DNA from 3 places in the Chryseobacterium sp. MEBOG07 genome. Region 2 is predicted to be linked to each of the others. Evidence: riboswitches for the same ligand, from Rfam matches in the RefSeq annotation. Region 2 holds a riboswitch; each other region holds the start of a gene.
The links. A riboswitch is a leader RNA that binds a small molecule or an ion and turns the genes downstream of it on or off. The one in region 2 is predicted to bind cobalamin.
Positions count from the first base shown of each region.

Region 1: linked by a shared signal. The riboswitch ahead of LF886_RS23085 (TonB-dependent receptor plug domain-containing protein) and the one ahead of prpB (methylisocitrate lyase) in region 2 are both predicted to bind cobalamin.
Region 3: linked by a shared signal. The riboswitch ahead of metE (5-methyltetrahydropteroyltriglutamate--homocysteine S-methyltransferase) and the one ahead of prpB (methylisocitrate lyase) in region 2 are both predicted to bind cobalamin.

Region 1 covers NZ_CP084579.1:4,991,545-4,996,819, forward strand. The annotation lists gene LF886_RS23080 (YncE family protein) at 1-465, opposite strand, end outside; gene LF886_RS23085 (TonB-dependent receptor plug domain-containing protein) at 462-2,495, opposite strand; cobalamin riboswitch at 2,604-2,790, opposite strand; gene LF886_RS23090 (transporter) at 2,883-3,830, opposite strand; gene LF886_RS23095 (cytochrome-c peroxidase) at 3,843-4,892, opposite strand; gene LF886_RS23100 (MbnP family protein) at 4,885-5,275, opposite strand, start outside.
Region 2 covers NZ_CP084579.1:4,129,414-4,134,688, forward strand. The annotation lists gene LF886_RS18960 (hypothetical protein) at 1-550, shown strand, start outside; gene LF886_RS18965 (hypothetical protein) at 734-1,300, opposite strand; cobalamin riboswitch at 1,549-1,740, shown strand; gene prpB (methylisocitrate lyase) at 2,188-3,096, shown strand; gene prpC (2-methylcitrate synthase) at 3,083-4,234, shown strand; gene LF886_RS18980 (bifunctional 2-methylcitrate dehydratase/aconitate hydratase) at 4,273-5,275, shown strand, end outside.
Region 3 covers NZ_CP084579.1:3,276,966-3,282,240, reverse strand. The annotation lists gene LF886_RS15130 (hypothetical protein) at 1-157, shown strand, start outside; gene LF886_RS15125 (sensor histidine kinase) at 227-1,249, shown strand; gene LF886_RS15120 (LytR/AlgR family response regulator transcription factor) at 1,255-2,022, shown strand; gene LF886_RS15115 (Lrp/AsnC family transcriptional regulator) at 2,070-2,531, opposite strand; cobalamin riboswitch at 2,727-2,912, shown strand; gene metE (5-methyltetrahydropteroyltriglutamate--homocysteine S-methyltransferase) at 3,088-5,275, shown strand, end outside.

The DNA of each region.
Region 1 (5,275 bases), 860 kb from region 2:
TTTAGGTGCCTTTGGATTAATAGCTACCGGTCCAGCATAGCTGCTGGCATAAGCTTTCCCGTCTTTAAAGGCAAGATATCTGCAGTTTTGCAGAGGAATAGAAGTAATACGTTTAGCTGTTTTGGCATCCAGTACTTCAATTTTGTTGGAAACATTGACAACAATGTAGAGTTTGCTTCCGTAGACTTTGATATCATTTCCTACATCTCCCAGCTCTTTTACGACATTCGGGTTTATTTCCGCATAGATATTCCGGTAATAGGTTCCTTTTGTGTAATCAAAAAAATCCAGAGTACATTTATTGCTTCCCATATTTCCTTCATTCAGCATGTAAAAGCCCTTTATTGCTGTATTTTCTGAGGGAAGTCCTTCTACCACTTCCTGACGGACGATAATATCATCTGTACGGCATGAAGTAAGAAAAGCTAATACAAGAAATAAAAAATAAAAGTTTAGTTTTCTCATAGGGTGAAGTTTAGAATAAGTTTAAAGTTTCTTCCGGGCATCGGATAATTGATGACAACATCATAATATTGGTTGAAAATATTATTCATTTCAAGGCTTACTTTAAATTGATGATTAGCCCAGTTGAATTTTTTCTGAACAGACAGATCATGAGTATACCAGGGTTGTACATAATTGTATTGAATATTATCCTGGTTCACATCATATCTTTCTCCCACATACATCGCACTGTAATTGAAACTCCAGTCTTTATAATCTGCCATCAGACTGAAAGATCCGCTATGCCAAGGGGTGTAAGCAATCTGATTGCGATAGAAAGTATCTTCCGGATCACTCATATCTCTTGCACTTTGGTAAGTATAGGAAAGCAATGGTCTTAGCTTTACTTGCCCCAGCTGCATTTCAGTCTGAAGATTCACATCTGCTCCTATGATTTCAACCATCCCGAGATTCATCATCAGCCAGCGAAACATGCTTCCGTTAGGTGCAGCTACGATTTTATCCTGTACTTTGTTATAGTAACCATCTACTTTAGCATAAAAGGTTTTAAAGAAACGATTGTTATAATTCTTCTGATAGGTAAATCCTACATCATATTGATTGGTAAATTCTGGCTTCAGATACGTATTTCCGATATTGGTATAATACAGATCATTGAAGGTTGGAAGTCGGAAAATTCTTTTATAGAAAGCCCTTAGAGTAAGCTCTGGAATAATTTCCGGCTGATAACTCATAAATACGGCAGGAGTCCACTCTCTTGCATCTCCCGGTCTTTTGTTTTTTCTTACTTCTTCAAAAGTAAAGGTTCCTAAAAGGCTTCCCAGAATTTTAAACCTGTTCCATTGATACGTTGTTGCTAACGCTACCAATGTGGTGTAACGTGTAGGATAAGAAAAGTTATCCAGATTGGCATCCAGATTATTATACTGAAAATCCCCGCTCAGGCTGACATCCCAATTGGGTGTGATAGAATAAATATTGGATGATGAAAGATAAAGCTCTCGTTGAATATAGGTGTTATCAGTATGAATAATAGACTGCGAACGAACCGTATCCATGAAATGGGTATAATCGTAAGCAAATTTTGCTTTCAGCTGGGTTTCAAATTTGGGAAACAGCTTTTTTCGAAGATTGGCCTGTACGAAATAATTTTCATCGGAAAGTCTTGCACCTCTCCCTCCAAAACGACCATTAACAATAGGCGCCGGCATTCCTCGGTCTGAAATATAACCATAGCCTCTGATATTCCAGCTTCCGTTATTTAAAGTTCCGTTGAGAGAAGTTTCAAAACGCTTTGCTTTAATATCCGAATCCTGTCTCTTAGCAATGGTATCATAAGCCTGCTGCCCATCAGGATATTTCTTTGCATACCGAAATCTGTAAATTCCGTCACTCTGCATAAATTCTCCACTGAAGCTGGCAGAAACCCTGTCTGAAATCTTCTGTTCCAATCGGAATGACGGATTGAAAAGATCAATAGAAGCACTTTTTGCTCTGATCACAAGATTGGTTTTTCTTGTTCCTTTAAATACCGGTGTTTTCGGCTGTAAATAGATAGATCCCGAAGATCCGAAATCCTTCGCTGGCTGAAAAATTTCACTTTTCTGCCCGTTATACAATGATATTTCTTCCAGATCGTCCAAAGAATATCTTCCCAGATCTACCAGGCCGTTTTGGGCATTTCCCAGTTGAATTCCATCATAGAAAACACCAACGTGCTGGCTTCCCATACTTCGGATATTAATGGTTTTCAAACCACCCAACCCTCCATAGTCTTTGATCTGAACACCGGAGAAATACCGCAGAGCATCTGCAACAGAGTGGCTGTTCAGTCTTTCCAGCTGCTCGCCCTGTAAGGTTTGTGCCGGAAGGATTTCTTTAAAATTCTTTTTGTAAAGATTGATTCCTTTAATTGTCTCTTCCTCCAGACTATCTTTTTTCTTGGTTTGAGAAAACAAAAGTTGAGATGTTATCACCAGTATCGTGAAAACAGCTTTATGAATTGTAGAAGTAGTTAGTTTTGCTGCCATTAGCTCATTTAAGATAATGATGACGCTAATGGATATAAGAAAACAACGACAAAGCACAGCTATCACTGCACAGAATCATTGATGTCCTAAGCTTTATTCCACGAAAGCGTCAAACGATTATTTTCTGGCAGGTCTTCTGACTTACTCCATTTTTGAAATCCTTCCCATTAAAAAAACAGTGGATATATTCTTCAAAAATCTTGGTGTGGAGCTTACAGCAGCGGGTCTGTCCCGGATTTTCACCGGATTCCCTTTTAAGAGCTTTTTAGGGCTCACCAAATTTCGGCAAAGATAAAGAATTATTCCTAACCCCCAATTAAAATCATGATTCATAAACAATTAAAGCTCCCCAAGGAGCTTTAACATCATTTTATTAAGGGTTTCACTTTAAATTCCAATATTCAGGAAAATACTGAATCTTGATTTTGCTTCAATATCTCCGCCTGCCAGCCGGGTATACATAGGAAGCATTATCTCACTTCCCAAACTCAGCTTTTTATAAGAAACTTCAAATCCTAGTTTCCCATACAAAGCACTTCCTGCAGTATTGGGTAAAGCTTCATCGAATTGTTTATTCTGGGCATACACTTCTCCCTGAACGCCCGTCTTTACAGAAAATATAGATTTTTCATTTCCCGCAACCTGGTAAAAACCTGTCGCAGCATAGTTCCACTGGTTTCCAAAACGGTAATTTTTCTTATTTTCCGTCTTGATCGTGTAGTCTGTATTGACCATTACCGCCACTTTATCTTTCTGAAACTTATAATTCAAAGCTGCCTGATAATCCCAGCTTCCGGTTCCCAGCTGAAAACTCGGATTGACACCAGATACTCCTTTTTCATCAAATTTCCCCAAAGGAATTTTCACTCCTAAGCCTCCGCTCAGATGATGGAAATTATCTTTAGAGCTCATCAGCTGATAAATTCCCATCAGGTTCAGATCCCCTATTCCATTGATTTTGATATCTCCCTGTAAGGTTTTCTTTTCATGGAAATGGAAGGGAAGACTTGCATATACGCTCAGTTTTTTAGTCAATGGAATTTTCCCCCAAAGCTGCAGGGTATTGAAATACTGATCCTGTGTAAGATCTTTTACAAATAAATTTTCTTTGGCTTTGTAATGCTGGGCAAAGTATTTGATTCCGATAAACTGTGGATTCAATAAAGACTCAAAACCTGAAGATCCGTTTCCTGCTGCACAGCCGCAAGCATCACAATCATCATCAAAATCGAATCTGCTAAAGGTACCCGGAGCACTATAAGCGCTGTCTCTAATGGTCTTCGCCTGATTCTGGCTAAACAGTATCAAACTTAGTATCAATATAATCTTCTTCATGTTTTCTATAAATTATTCTGCAAATTTTGGATTGGATATAAAACTTTTGTCGGACAGTGTTTTCAGGAATGCAATGATCGACTGTTTTTCCTGACTGTTCATGGCAATTCCTATATGACCGTTCTGTTTCAGCTGTGGATCCAGATTGGCATTATCTTCTACCTGATTCGAATAGAAATTAAGGACCGCATCTAAGGTGTAAAATCTTCCGTCATGCATGTAAGGTGCTGTATATTCTACATTTCTCAAACTCGGAACACGGAATTTCATCCAATCTACCTGATTAAGGGTTACTCTGTAACGTCCTGCATCCTTGAATTCCGTGTTATAATACATTCCTGTATTCCGGAAACTCTCATCAGTAAACAGTTCTCCGCTATGACAAGAAGCGCACTTCTGCCCGAACAAAGCCATTCCCTGAGATTCTGCTGAAGTCAATTGTTCTTTTCCCTGCTTGAATCTGTCGTATTTTGAATCCGCAGAGATCAGCGAGGCCATAAACTGCGACAATGCTTTTAGAATTCGTTCTCCTGTAATGGTTTCATCTCCATAAGCTTCTCTGAAAAGTTTTTTATACTTCTGGTCATCTTTTATCTTTGAAATAGCGTCCGGTATAGAGCTGTCCATTTCATTGACATCTGTAATCGGGCTAATGGGCTGTTCATTCAGATTATGAATCACACCATCCCACATATACCTTTTCAAAAAAGCCATATTCTGAATAGGTGGTGCATTCCTTATTCCTATTCTGTCATCCACACCATGACTTACAGTATGCCCGTGATGGGTAAACGCATTTTCCTGAATATGACAGAAACCGCATGAAATGGTATTGTTTCTGGAAAGTCTTCCTTCATAGAATAGTTTCCGTCCCAGTTCTACTCCATTTTTTGTTATGGGATTGATGGATTTATCAAAGGTCATTTCCGGGAAATAAGAAGGAAACTGCAAGTTATATGCTTCATCTTTTTCCAACGGCTGAATCACCTCGTCAGAACAGGAAATACAACTCAACAGAAATACAAGCAGAACCAGTATCGTTTTAACAAAAAAATTAATCATTGTGAACGTGGTCTACTTTAAACATTTTTGTAAGATTATTGGTAACATCTGCCAGGTGTTGGTTTGAGCCCATCAACATATCATTGGCCGTTGTAAGAGTAAGTGCTTTTTCTCCGCTCAGAAACTGGTTAAGATCTGCCAGAATATGCACAGAAGGACGGATTGTTCCTGTTACTCTTGCTGTTGTCGGAAGATTCAATGTGATTTCACGGTACAGATCAGGCTGCTCATTAGCTGTAACATTCCCCATATTTCCTGTATGATTCATAAATTCCTTTGAAGGAGCATCGTTCCCATATTTCCCTTCCAGTTTCACAAAAATATAACCGGCAGCCCATGACCACGTCATTCCTTTCTGCTTGGCTTTTGTCCAGAATTCAGCT
Region 2 (5,275 bases):
AGAAAGCGGAATTTACAGTTTTTCATTGGAACAATTAAATTCTAAAAACATCATTTTAAATGCAGCCAATAAGAAAAATTATATCATTGCAACTTTTACTTTAAAACCAGAAGTTACGAAAAGAACGATAGGAATTGACGGGATTGCTTTTGATAAAAAAGGAAATTTGTATGCAGGAAATTTTGGAGATGGTGTTATTAATAAACTAGAATTTGACAAGGATGGAAAAGTAAAATCGAATACAATAGTTTTCGATTCAGATCAGTTAAAATGCTGTGACGGTTTTTTTTATGACGAAAAAAGAAATTCGATTTTTATTGCCAATTATGAGAACAACAGTGTACATCAGCTCAACTTAGATACCAATACAATTTCGCTGATTTGGGAAAATGATAATGCAGACGGTTCCGATGGGAAACTGGATAATCCTTGTGAAACTATTATCTATAAAGGGAAATTATTAGTAGTTAATTATGATACTTTTCAAGGAGAAAAAAATAAAGAAGCAGATGCTTTTCATACGATATCAAGCTTTGATCTGGAAAATTGAATTGAGATTAAATAGCAAGAAAAAAATCAAGCAATTAAGCAAACTAACGGTATCACCTTAGCCATAAAAGTGTTCAATAATAATCCTGCCATGAACACTTAAAGGCTCACAATCTTTGTGAGTCTTTTTTGTTTTTCATAGACTTTATTAAAATCTTATGCAAGAAAACTATTAATACAAGAATTAATTATCTGTAAAATATTGCCCAAACCATTGATCGAAACTTTCTTTATATTGAGCCTGAGCGTTTTTAATCAGTAAATCAGGTTCTTCGATCTGGCTTAAGCCATAATCTCCTTTCATCCAAGTCAAATATTTGCTTAAATCTTCACTCTCTTCATAATCATCTTCATCTTTATAAAAATAAGCTTCATCAAACTCTACTGAAATCTCAGTATCAAAAGTAAGTAAATGTAAAAGCTGTAAAATATTTTCAGCAACAATATGAACACCACCTTCATCTCCAAAAACAACTACTGGCATTTTATTTAAAGGCTGATCCGTTCCGTTATTCCAGATTGCATAGAATGAACCGGAACCATTTGCCTGAGCAAAAGGCAACATACTATTCAAAAAAATTTCATCATCACTCCAGCTTTTCAATCCGGACTTACTATCGATTAAAACACCAAAATCTTGTGAATAATTTCCAAACGAGGAAATAGTATTCTGGAAATAGATCAGTTTCTCAAGTTCTACAGGAATCTCTCCCAAACCTAAGTTTTTTTTAAATTCTATAATGTCTATCATTGGTCAATTATCTCTAGTTAATAAAATTAGTAAAATGAAAAAAGAATAACAAATTTATTAACTATCTTTAATTTTCCGGTCATCTTTTGTATCAATTTAACAATATAATTAATCCATTCATCTCATAAATAAACCCCATAACAACAACGTTTTCAATATATTAAATCAAAACAATTATTGATTACATAAAATATCTTTTTCGTTATTATAAAATACCTATATTTACCACCAAGGAGTTCTTAAAACCTTCTTTATCAACCGAAATTGGTTACACTTAGGTGTGCATTAAAAGGGAATCGTGTGCAAATCACGAACTGTCGCGCAACTGTAAGTAACACATAAAGTTTTTATCAATTGATATCCACTGTATATTTTTTATATGGGAAGGATGATAAAAACCGTTACAAGTCAGGAGACCTGCCTATTTCGCATTGACGATGCTTTCGCGATTTGAAGCTTACAGTCAGGTATGATACGTTATGGATATAGTGTGATAAAACTGTTTTGTCAATCTGTATTACTTTTTGAGATGGATTACGAGTGAGCATTAGGTTGTTCTCATTATTCCATGGCTCAAATTCGTATCCCCCTTTCCGTAATTTTTCTTTTCTAATAAAGCACCGCGAAGTTTACTGAGAACTTTTTATAAGGTTTAATCAATGTAAAAAGTTATAAGGTGTACCGAAACAATCTTAATTATTCATGCAGTAACAACAGTTCTATTTTACAGACCTGTACAGCAAGAACTTTGCAAAATCCTCAATATCAATGTGATTTTAAGATTACTAAAATCCTTTTCTACCCTTCCTTTTTTACTAATAAGATAAGCATTTACAGCTCTTCTGCTCATTCGCAAACAAATTTCAACTCAACAATAAAATATTATAATGACCAAAAATGAAAATTGGAAATCTCCCGGCATGAAATTCCGGGAGGCAATGGAAAAAGAAAATCCCCTTCAGATTGTTGGAGCCATTAACGCAAACCATGCATTATTGGCACAGCAGGCTGGCTTTAATGCCATTTATCTTTCAGGAGGAGGTGTTGCAGCAGGGTCTTTAGGAATTCCTGATTTAGGGATTACCACTCTGGATGATGTGCTCATAGATGTTCAGCGTATTACCAATATTTGTGATTTGCCGCTAATGGTAGATATCGACACAGGTTTTGGGCCTTCTGCATTTAATGTCGCCAGAACTATTAAATCATTGATCAAAGCCGGAGCGGCAGCGGTACACATCGAGGATCAGGTGGGTGCAAAACGTTGTGGCCATAGGCCTGGAAAAGAAATCGTAAGCAAAGAAGAAATGGTAGACCGTCTTAAGGCTGCTGCAGATGCCCGTACCGATGAAAGCTTTGTTATCGGCGCAAGAACAGATGCTTTTGCCAATGAAGGACTGGAAAAAACTTTAGAAAGAGCCGTAGCCTATAAAGAAGCGGGTGCAGATTTCATTTTTGCTGAAGCAGTACCCGATTTAAGTTTTTATCAAAAATTTGTTGATGCTACCGGAATTCCTGTGCTTGCGAATATCACAGAATTTGGGATGATTAAAATGTACACGGTAGAAGAGCTAAAAAACGCAGGTGTCGGGCTCATCCTCTACCCTCTTTCTGCCTTCCGGGCTGCTAATAAAGCGGCACAAAATGTATACAATCATATTCGCAAAGACGGAACACAAGCCAACGTACTGGATACTATGCAAACAAGAGAAGAACTTTATCACAGTATCGGCTACCACGATTATGAACAAAAATTAGATAATCTTTTTAAACAAAATACTCATGTCAACAAATAGCGAACCAACATTTAAACCTAAAAAAAGTGTAGCCCTTTCCGGAGTTACAGCAGGCAATACCGCTCTTTGCAGTGTCGGAAAAAGCGGAAATGACCTCCATTACAGAGGTTACGATATTTTGGATCTTGCAGAAAAAACACAATTTGAAGAGGTGGCTTACCTTCTTATTTATGGCCAGTTACCTACAGAAGCACAGTTGAAAAACTATAAAGCCAAATTAAAATCTTTGAGAGGTCTTCCTCATTCTGTAAGAAATATCTTAAAAAGTATTCCGGCAGCAGCACACCCAATGGATGTTATGCGCTCAATGGTTTCAGCAGTTGGTAGTATTCAGCCTGAAAAAGATGACCATAATGTCGCAGGAGCAAGAGATATTGCTGATAAATTATTAGCATCATTCAGTTCCGGACTTTTATATTGGTATCATTATACCCACAATGGTAAAGAGATTGATGTTGAGACTGATGACGATACTATCGGTGGACATTTCCTTCATTTGTTACATGGCAAAAAAGCTCCTGATTCATGGATAAAAGCAATGGAGATATCTCTTAATCTGTATGCTGAACATGAGTTTAACGCTTCTACTTTCACGGCCCGTGTTATTGCCGGTACATCTTCAGATTTTTATTCCTGTATCACAGGCGCTATCGGTGCTTTAAGAGGTCCAAAACATGGAGGAGCCAATGAAGTGGCTTTTGAAATACAAAGCCGTTATCATTCTCCTGATGAAGCTGAAGAAGATATCAGAAAGCGTATTGCCAACAAAGAAGTCATTATTGGATTTGGACACCCTGTTTACACGATATCAGATCCTAGAAATGTAGTCATAAAAAAAGTAGCCAAAGAACTTTCCGAAGAAGCCGGAGATATGCTGTTATACAACATCGCTGAAAGGTTGGAAAGTGTCATGTGGGAAGAAAAGAAAATGTTCCCTAATCTGGATTGGTTCTCCGCAGTATCTTATCACCAAATGGGAGTTCCTACCCTGATGTTCACTCCGTTATTCGTTATTTCAAGAGTTACAGGATGGAGCGCCCACATTATTGAACAAAGACAGGATGGGAAAATCATCCGTCCAAGCGCCAATTATACAGGTCCTGAAAATAAAGACTTTGTCTCCATCGAAAACAGATAATAAAAAATTCAATTAATAATTAAACTTAAAAAATAAAGATGTCATCACACATTTCAAACGAAAGACCACAACCAGATCAGGTATTAGTAGATATTGCAGACTATGTATTAAACTATGAAATTAAAAACGAATTAGCCTGGAAAACAGCTCATTATTGTTTATTAGATACCATCGGATGCGGATTGGAAGCGTTGACTTATCCAGCATGTACTAAGCTTTTAGGACCTATTGTAAAAGGAACAGTAGTTCCGAATGGTGCTAAAGTTCCGGGTACGCAATTTCAGTTAGATCCCGTACAGGCAGCTTTCAACATCGGTGCCATTATCCGTTGGCTGGATTTCAATGATACATGGTTAGCTGCTGAATGGGGACACCCTTCAGATAACCTGGGAGGAATTTTAGCGACAGCTGACTGGCTTTCAAGAACGAATATTGCAGAAGGAAAGTCTCCTTTAAAAATGAAACAGGTTTTGGAGGCTATGATTATGGCTCATGAGATTCAGGGAGTTATAGCATTAGAAAATTCATTCAACAAAGTAGGGTTAGACCACGTATTATTGGTAAAATTAGCATCTACTGCCGTTGTCGGAAAATTAATAGGTTTGACTCGTGATGAGTTGATCAATGCCGTTTCATTAGCATTTGTTGACGGACAATCTTTAAGAACATATCGTCACGCTCCCAATACGGGAAGTCGTAAATCATGGGCTGCCGGAGATGCTACATCAAGAGCTGTACGTTTGGCATTAATTGCTAAAACAGGCGAAATGGGCTACCCATCTGTACTGACTGCCAAAACATGGGGATTCTATGATGTATCTTTCAAAGGAAATGAATTCAAATTCCAGAGAGACTATGGTTCTTATGTAATGGAAAATGTATTGTTTAAAATTTCTTTCCCTGCAGAATTCCATTCCCAAACGGCTGTAGAAGCTGCAATGACCTTACATCACAAATTAAAAGAATCAGGAAAATCATCTGAAGACATCAAAAAAATAACAGTCCGTACCCACGAAGCCTGCATTCGTATTATTGATAAAA
Region 3 (5,275 bases), 850 kb from region 2:
TGGGAAAACTAAAGATGAAAATAACGGACTGTTTTTATTTGACAGCAAAGGGCAGCCAAGAGCCAGGTTTTGTGTGGATAAAAATAATGAGGCCAAGCTGGATTTCTTAGATGATAAAGGGAATGTTACTGCCTCGTTTCCCGAAAAGAAAAAATAATAATACAAAGAAATAGCTCTGTAAAAATATAGGGCTATTTTTGTGAAAAAATGACCACTCATAAAGCTGATGAAAACTATTTTAAAACAGATTAATCAGAACAGATATTTCCTTCTGTTTGTACTTTTGTTTGCCTATCTGCAATCTATTCATATCCGTATAATTATAAGAAGGACATTAGATGCATATGTCTTTACTCCGGAAGGTGCTGTTGCCACTTTTATCAGTGCATGTATTCTTTTTTTTGTAATGGATTTTTTCGTAAAGAATTGGAAGAAATCATCAACATTCAGTATTGCGGATATTCTTAAAATATTCAGTTCTTCACTTTTGACCTACCTGTTGGTGATAAAAATAATAGGCTTTATGATTTCATTGGCCTTTGGGACCATTGAGAAAAATTTCAACAAGGAAGTATTCACCCTCTCTACTTTTTCGGACCTCATTGGTGGTTTTATATACGGGAGTTTTTTCCTGGCTTACCGCTATTATAAAAAGAATACAGCCTATCAGAAACAGTTGGCTCTTTATCATCAGGCATTATCTGACAGTAAAATTAATCAGCTGAAAGCACAGCTTAATCCTCATTTTTTGTTCAATAATCTCAATATTCTGGACCAGCTCATTGAAGAAGATAAACAAAAAGCTTCTGACTTTTTGAACGAATTTGCTGAGATATACCGCTATGTTCTGGATGTTTCTGATAAAAAAATAATTTCAGTGGAAGAAGAATTGGCTTTTGCAGAAAAATATTTTAAACTGATACAGTACAAATATGGAAATGTTTATTCTTTGAAAGTGGATCATAGTGAGACGTCAGGGAATATTATTCCGCTTTCACTGCAGCTGCTGCTGGAAAATGCAGTTCAGCATAATATTGGGACCTTTGCCAATCCGGTTTTGATTGTAATAGATCTGAATCATAAAATAACAGTTTCTAATAACAGGCTTCCCAAGCGAAACAGTAAGAAAACCTCCGGAAGAGCATTGAATAATCTTATAGAGCAGTATGCGCTGCTAACAGATCAGCAGGTAGAGATTTTAAAAACAGAAAATGAATTTTCAGTAATCATTCCTATAATTCCAGCATAAGAAATATGATAAAAGTGGTAATCATCGAAGACGAAATCCCGGCCAGAAACAAATTGAAACGTTTCATCAATGAGCTGGACGAATCCGTTGAAATTGTTGCAGAAATTGACAAAGTAGAAGAAGCTATCGCTTTTTTTAAAAATTCAAATGTTGATCTGATCTTTTCTGATATTGAACTATTGGATGGAAATGCCTTTGAAATCTATAATCAGGTGGATATTTCCAGCCCGATTATCTTTACTACTGCCTATGATCAGTTCTTGATGAATGCCTTTGAGAGTAATGGAATAGAATATCTTTTAAAACCATTTTCAAAGGATCGTTTCCAAAAAGCCTGGAACAAATTTCTGTTACTGAAAAGCACAGCCTCTGAGCAGCAAGATGTTTTAGTAAAACTTCAGCAAATGCTTAATAACAATCATCCCGGAAAAAACTATAAAAAGAGATTTACAATCAGTTCACATCAGGGAATTTATTTTATAAATACTGAAGATATTGCTTTCTTTGAAGCAGAAGAAGGAATTGTTTTTGCCGTTGACACTGCTGGAAAGAAAAACCTGCTAAATGAATCAACGTTAAAAGAAATTGAAAAACAGGTAGATCCTTTAGCCTTTTTCAGGATCAACAGAAGCGAACTTGTTCAAAAAAAACATATTGAAAGAATAGAACGCTACAACAAAAACACACTCTCCATCAAAATAAAAGGATACAAAGACCATCTTATTACCAGCCAAAGCAATACCTCTTCCTTTAGAAAGTGGATAGAAGAATAGTGGATGAAATCTTTTTTAGAGTCGATAACTTTCAACTCCTCATCAAATCATATGGTCAGTCCATGATTGTTTTTCACCTCAGCCATGACAAAAGTACTGTGAGTACTTCCAATGGAATCTACAGAGCCTAACTTATTAAATACAAAATCCTGATAATGCTTCATATCTCTGACCTGTACTTTCAGAAGAAAGTCAAAATCTCCGGAAATATTATAGCATTCAGCAACTTCCTCAATTTCTAAAATTTCTTTTACAAAATCATAGCCTACAGACCTGTCGTGAATTTTTAGTTTGATCTGACAGAAAACGGTAAACCCACGGTTGAGCTTTTCAGCATCAAGAACAGCAGCATATCTTTTTACAAATCCGTCCTGTTCCAGTCTTTTTACCCTTTCAAAAACCGGTGAAGTAGAAAGGTTTACTTCTTTTGCAAGTTCTTTTACGGTCAGTTTTGCATTTTTCTGGAGCAGCCTGAGCAGCTGTACATCCTTATCATCGAGTTGTTCCACAGAATATTATTCTTTTATAGTATTAAAACAGTCAAATTTACAGAATTATATGCTTTAGTATTGTTTTTTAAAAGATTAATTTGCTTAATTAATTTACTTTGATTGCGCTTTTATTCTGTATTATTAATTTTACACAAAATTAAAAACTTTTAGTGATGGCAATTGTTATCAATAAAAGTACAGTTCTTTAAAGATACTTCATCAAACAGGAAAGGTTTTACTTAAGGTAAATTAATAGGGAATCGTGTGAGAATCACGAGCTGTCGCGCAACTGTAAGTAACACACCAAAGGTTTCTGTCCTTGCATATCCACTGCCAAAGCGGGAAGGATGACAGAAACTGTTACAAGTCAGGAGACCTGCCTTTACTGAATTGACAATGCTTTCGCGGTCTGAAGCTTTTGGGTCATACAGATGATATATCGGATAATACATTTTTTCGTGTGAGAGAAATTGTACCGTTCGCTATATTACTATTTTCCAAAAACTCTTTATCCAAAGCATTATGAAACATTTTAAAGGGCTTTATCATTAAGTTTAATTAAAAAGTTTAAAAAATGCAAACTCACATTCTAGGCTATCCGCGTATTGGTAGCAAAAGAGAACTCAAAAAAGCCTGCGAGCAATATTGGTCAGGTAAAATTCTTCTGGAAGAACTTCTGAATACAGGCAGAACTATCTGTAACCAAAACTGGAATATTCAGAAAAAAGCAGGAATTGATCTTATTCCGTGCAATGATTTCTCGTATTATGATCAGGTATTGGATATGAGCCTTGTAGTAGGAGCGATCCCTGCACGTTATCATGAAGTGGTGCTGAAAAAGAATAATTCTGAACTGGATCTTTATTTTGCCATGGCAAGAGGATATCAGAAAGAAGGATTGGATATCACAGCAATGGAAATGACCAAGTGGTTTGATACCAATTATCACTATATCGTTCCCGAATTTTATAAAAACCAGCAATTTAAGCTAAGCTCGGATAAAATTTTCAATGAATTTGCAGGAGCAAAACAAGCGGGAATCAACGCAAAGCCAGTTATTATCGGACTTGTTTCTTATCTTCTTTTAGGAAAAGAAAAAGAAGAAGGATTTGATAAACTGGATCTGGCTGGAAATCTTCTTTCCGTATACACAGAGATCTTAACAAAACTTCAGGAGCAGGGCGCAGAATGGATTCAGTTTGACGAACCTTTTCTGGCGTTGGATTTAACGGAGAAAGCGAAAGAAACTTATCATTTTGTTTATTCTGAAATAAGAAAACGTTTCCCGAAACTGAAATTTATTGTCGCCGCGTATTTTGACGGATTGAAAGATAATGTATCGCTTGCTGCTTCACTTCCTGTGGATGTACTGCATATCGATCTTGTAAGAAATCCTGAACAGTTGGATGATATTCTGAATGCTATTCCGGAAAGCTTAAGTCTTTCATTAGGAGTGGTGGATGGAAGAAATATCTGGAAAAATGACTATGAAAAGTCATTGTCCTTCATCAAAAAAGCTGTTGAAAAATTAGGATCTGAAAGGATTTTAATTTCTCCATCTTGTTCATTGCTTCATTCACCTTGCGATCTGGATTTTGAAACCAACCTGAATGCTGAGATTAAAAACTGGCTGGCTTTCGCCAAACAGAAAGTAGAAGAAATAGTAACGCTTAAAGAGCTGGCTTCCGGAACAGAAAATGAACAGATTCTTGCAACATTTGAAGACAATAAAAAAGCAATTGCAAGCAGAAGAACGTCGTCTCTCATTCATAATGATAAAGTGAAGCAAAGAGCCCATGCTGTAACTGAAAAGGATGCTCAAAGAATAAATACATTCAAAATCCGTAAAGAAGAACAGCAAAAAGAATTACAGCTTCCGTTATTCCCAACGACAACAATCGGATCATTTCCTCAGACAACAGAAGTAAGAAGCTGGAGAGCAAAGTTCAAAAAAGGAGAGTTGACAGCAGAACAATATGATGCTCTACTGAAAGAAGAAACCCAAAGAACGATTCGCTGGCAGGAAGAAATCGGAATTGATGTGCTGGTACACGGAGAATTTGAGCGCAATGATATGGTTGAATATTTCGGAGAACAGCTGGAAGGATTTGTATTTACTAAAAATGGATGGGTACAGAGCTACGGAAGCCGTTGTGTAAAGCCTCCTGTAATTTTTGGAGATGTTTCCCGCCCGACTCCTATGACGGTATATTGGTCTCAATATGCGCAATCTCAGACTGAAAAATGGGTGAAAGGAATGCTTACCGGTCCTGTTACGATTTTACAATGGTCATTTGTACGGGATGATCAGCCTCGTTCGGAAACATGTAAACAAATTGCTTTGGCGATCCGTGATGAAGTGGTAGATCTTGAAAAAGCAGGAATCAGAATTATCCAGATTGATGAACCTGCCATAAGAGAAGGACTTCCATTAAGAAAAACCGACTGGCAAGACTATCTGAAATGGGCCGTGGAAGCTTTCAGAATTTCAGCAAGCGGAGTAGAAGATGCCACACAGATCCATACCCATATGTGTTATTCTGAATTCAATGATATTATTGAAAACATTGCCGATATGGATGCCGACGTAATTACCATAGAATGTTCCCGTTCTCAGATGGAACTGTTGAATGCCTTTGCAGACTTCAAATATCCAAATGAAATTGGTCCTGGCGTTTATGATATTCACTCACCAAGAGTTCCTTCAAAAGAAGAAATGATTGAGCTATTGAGAAAAGCCCAGAATGTAATTCCTGCCAATC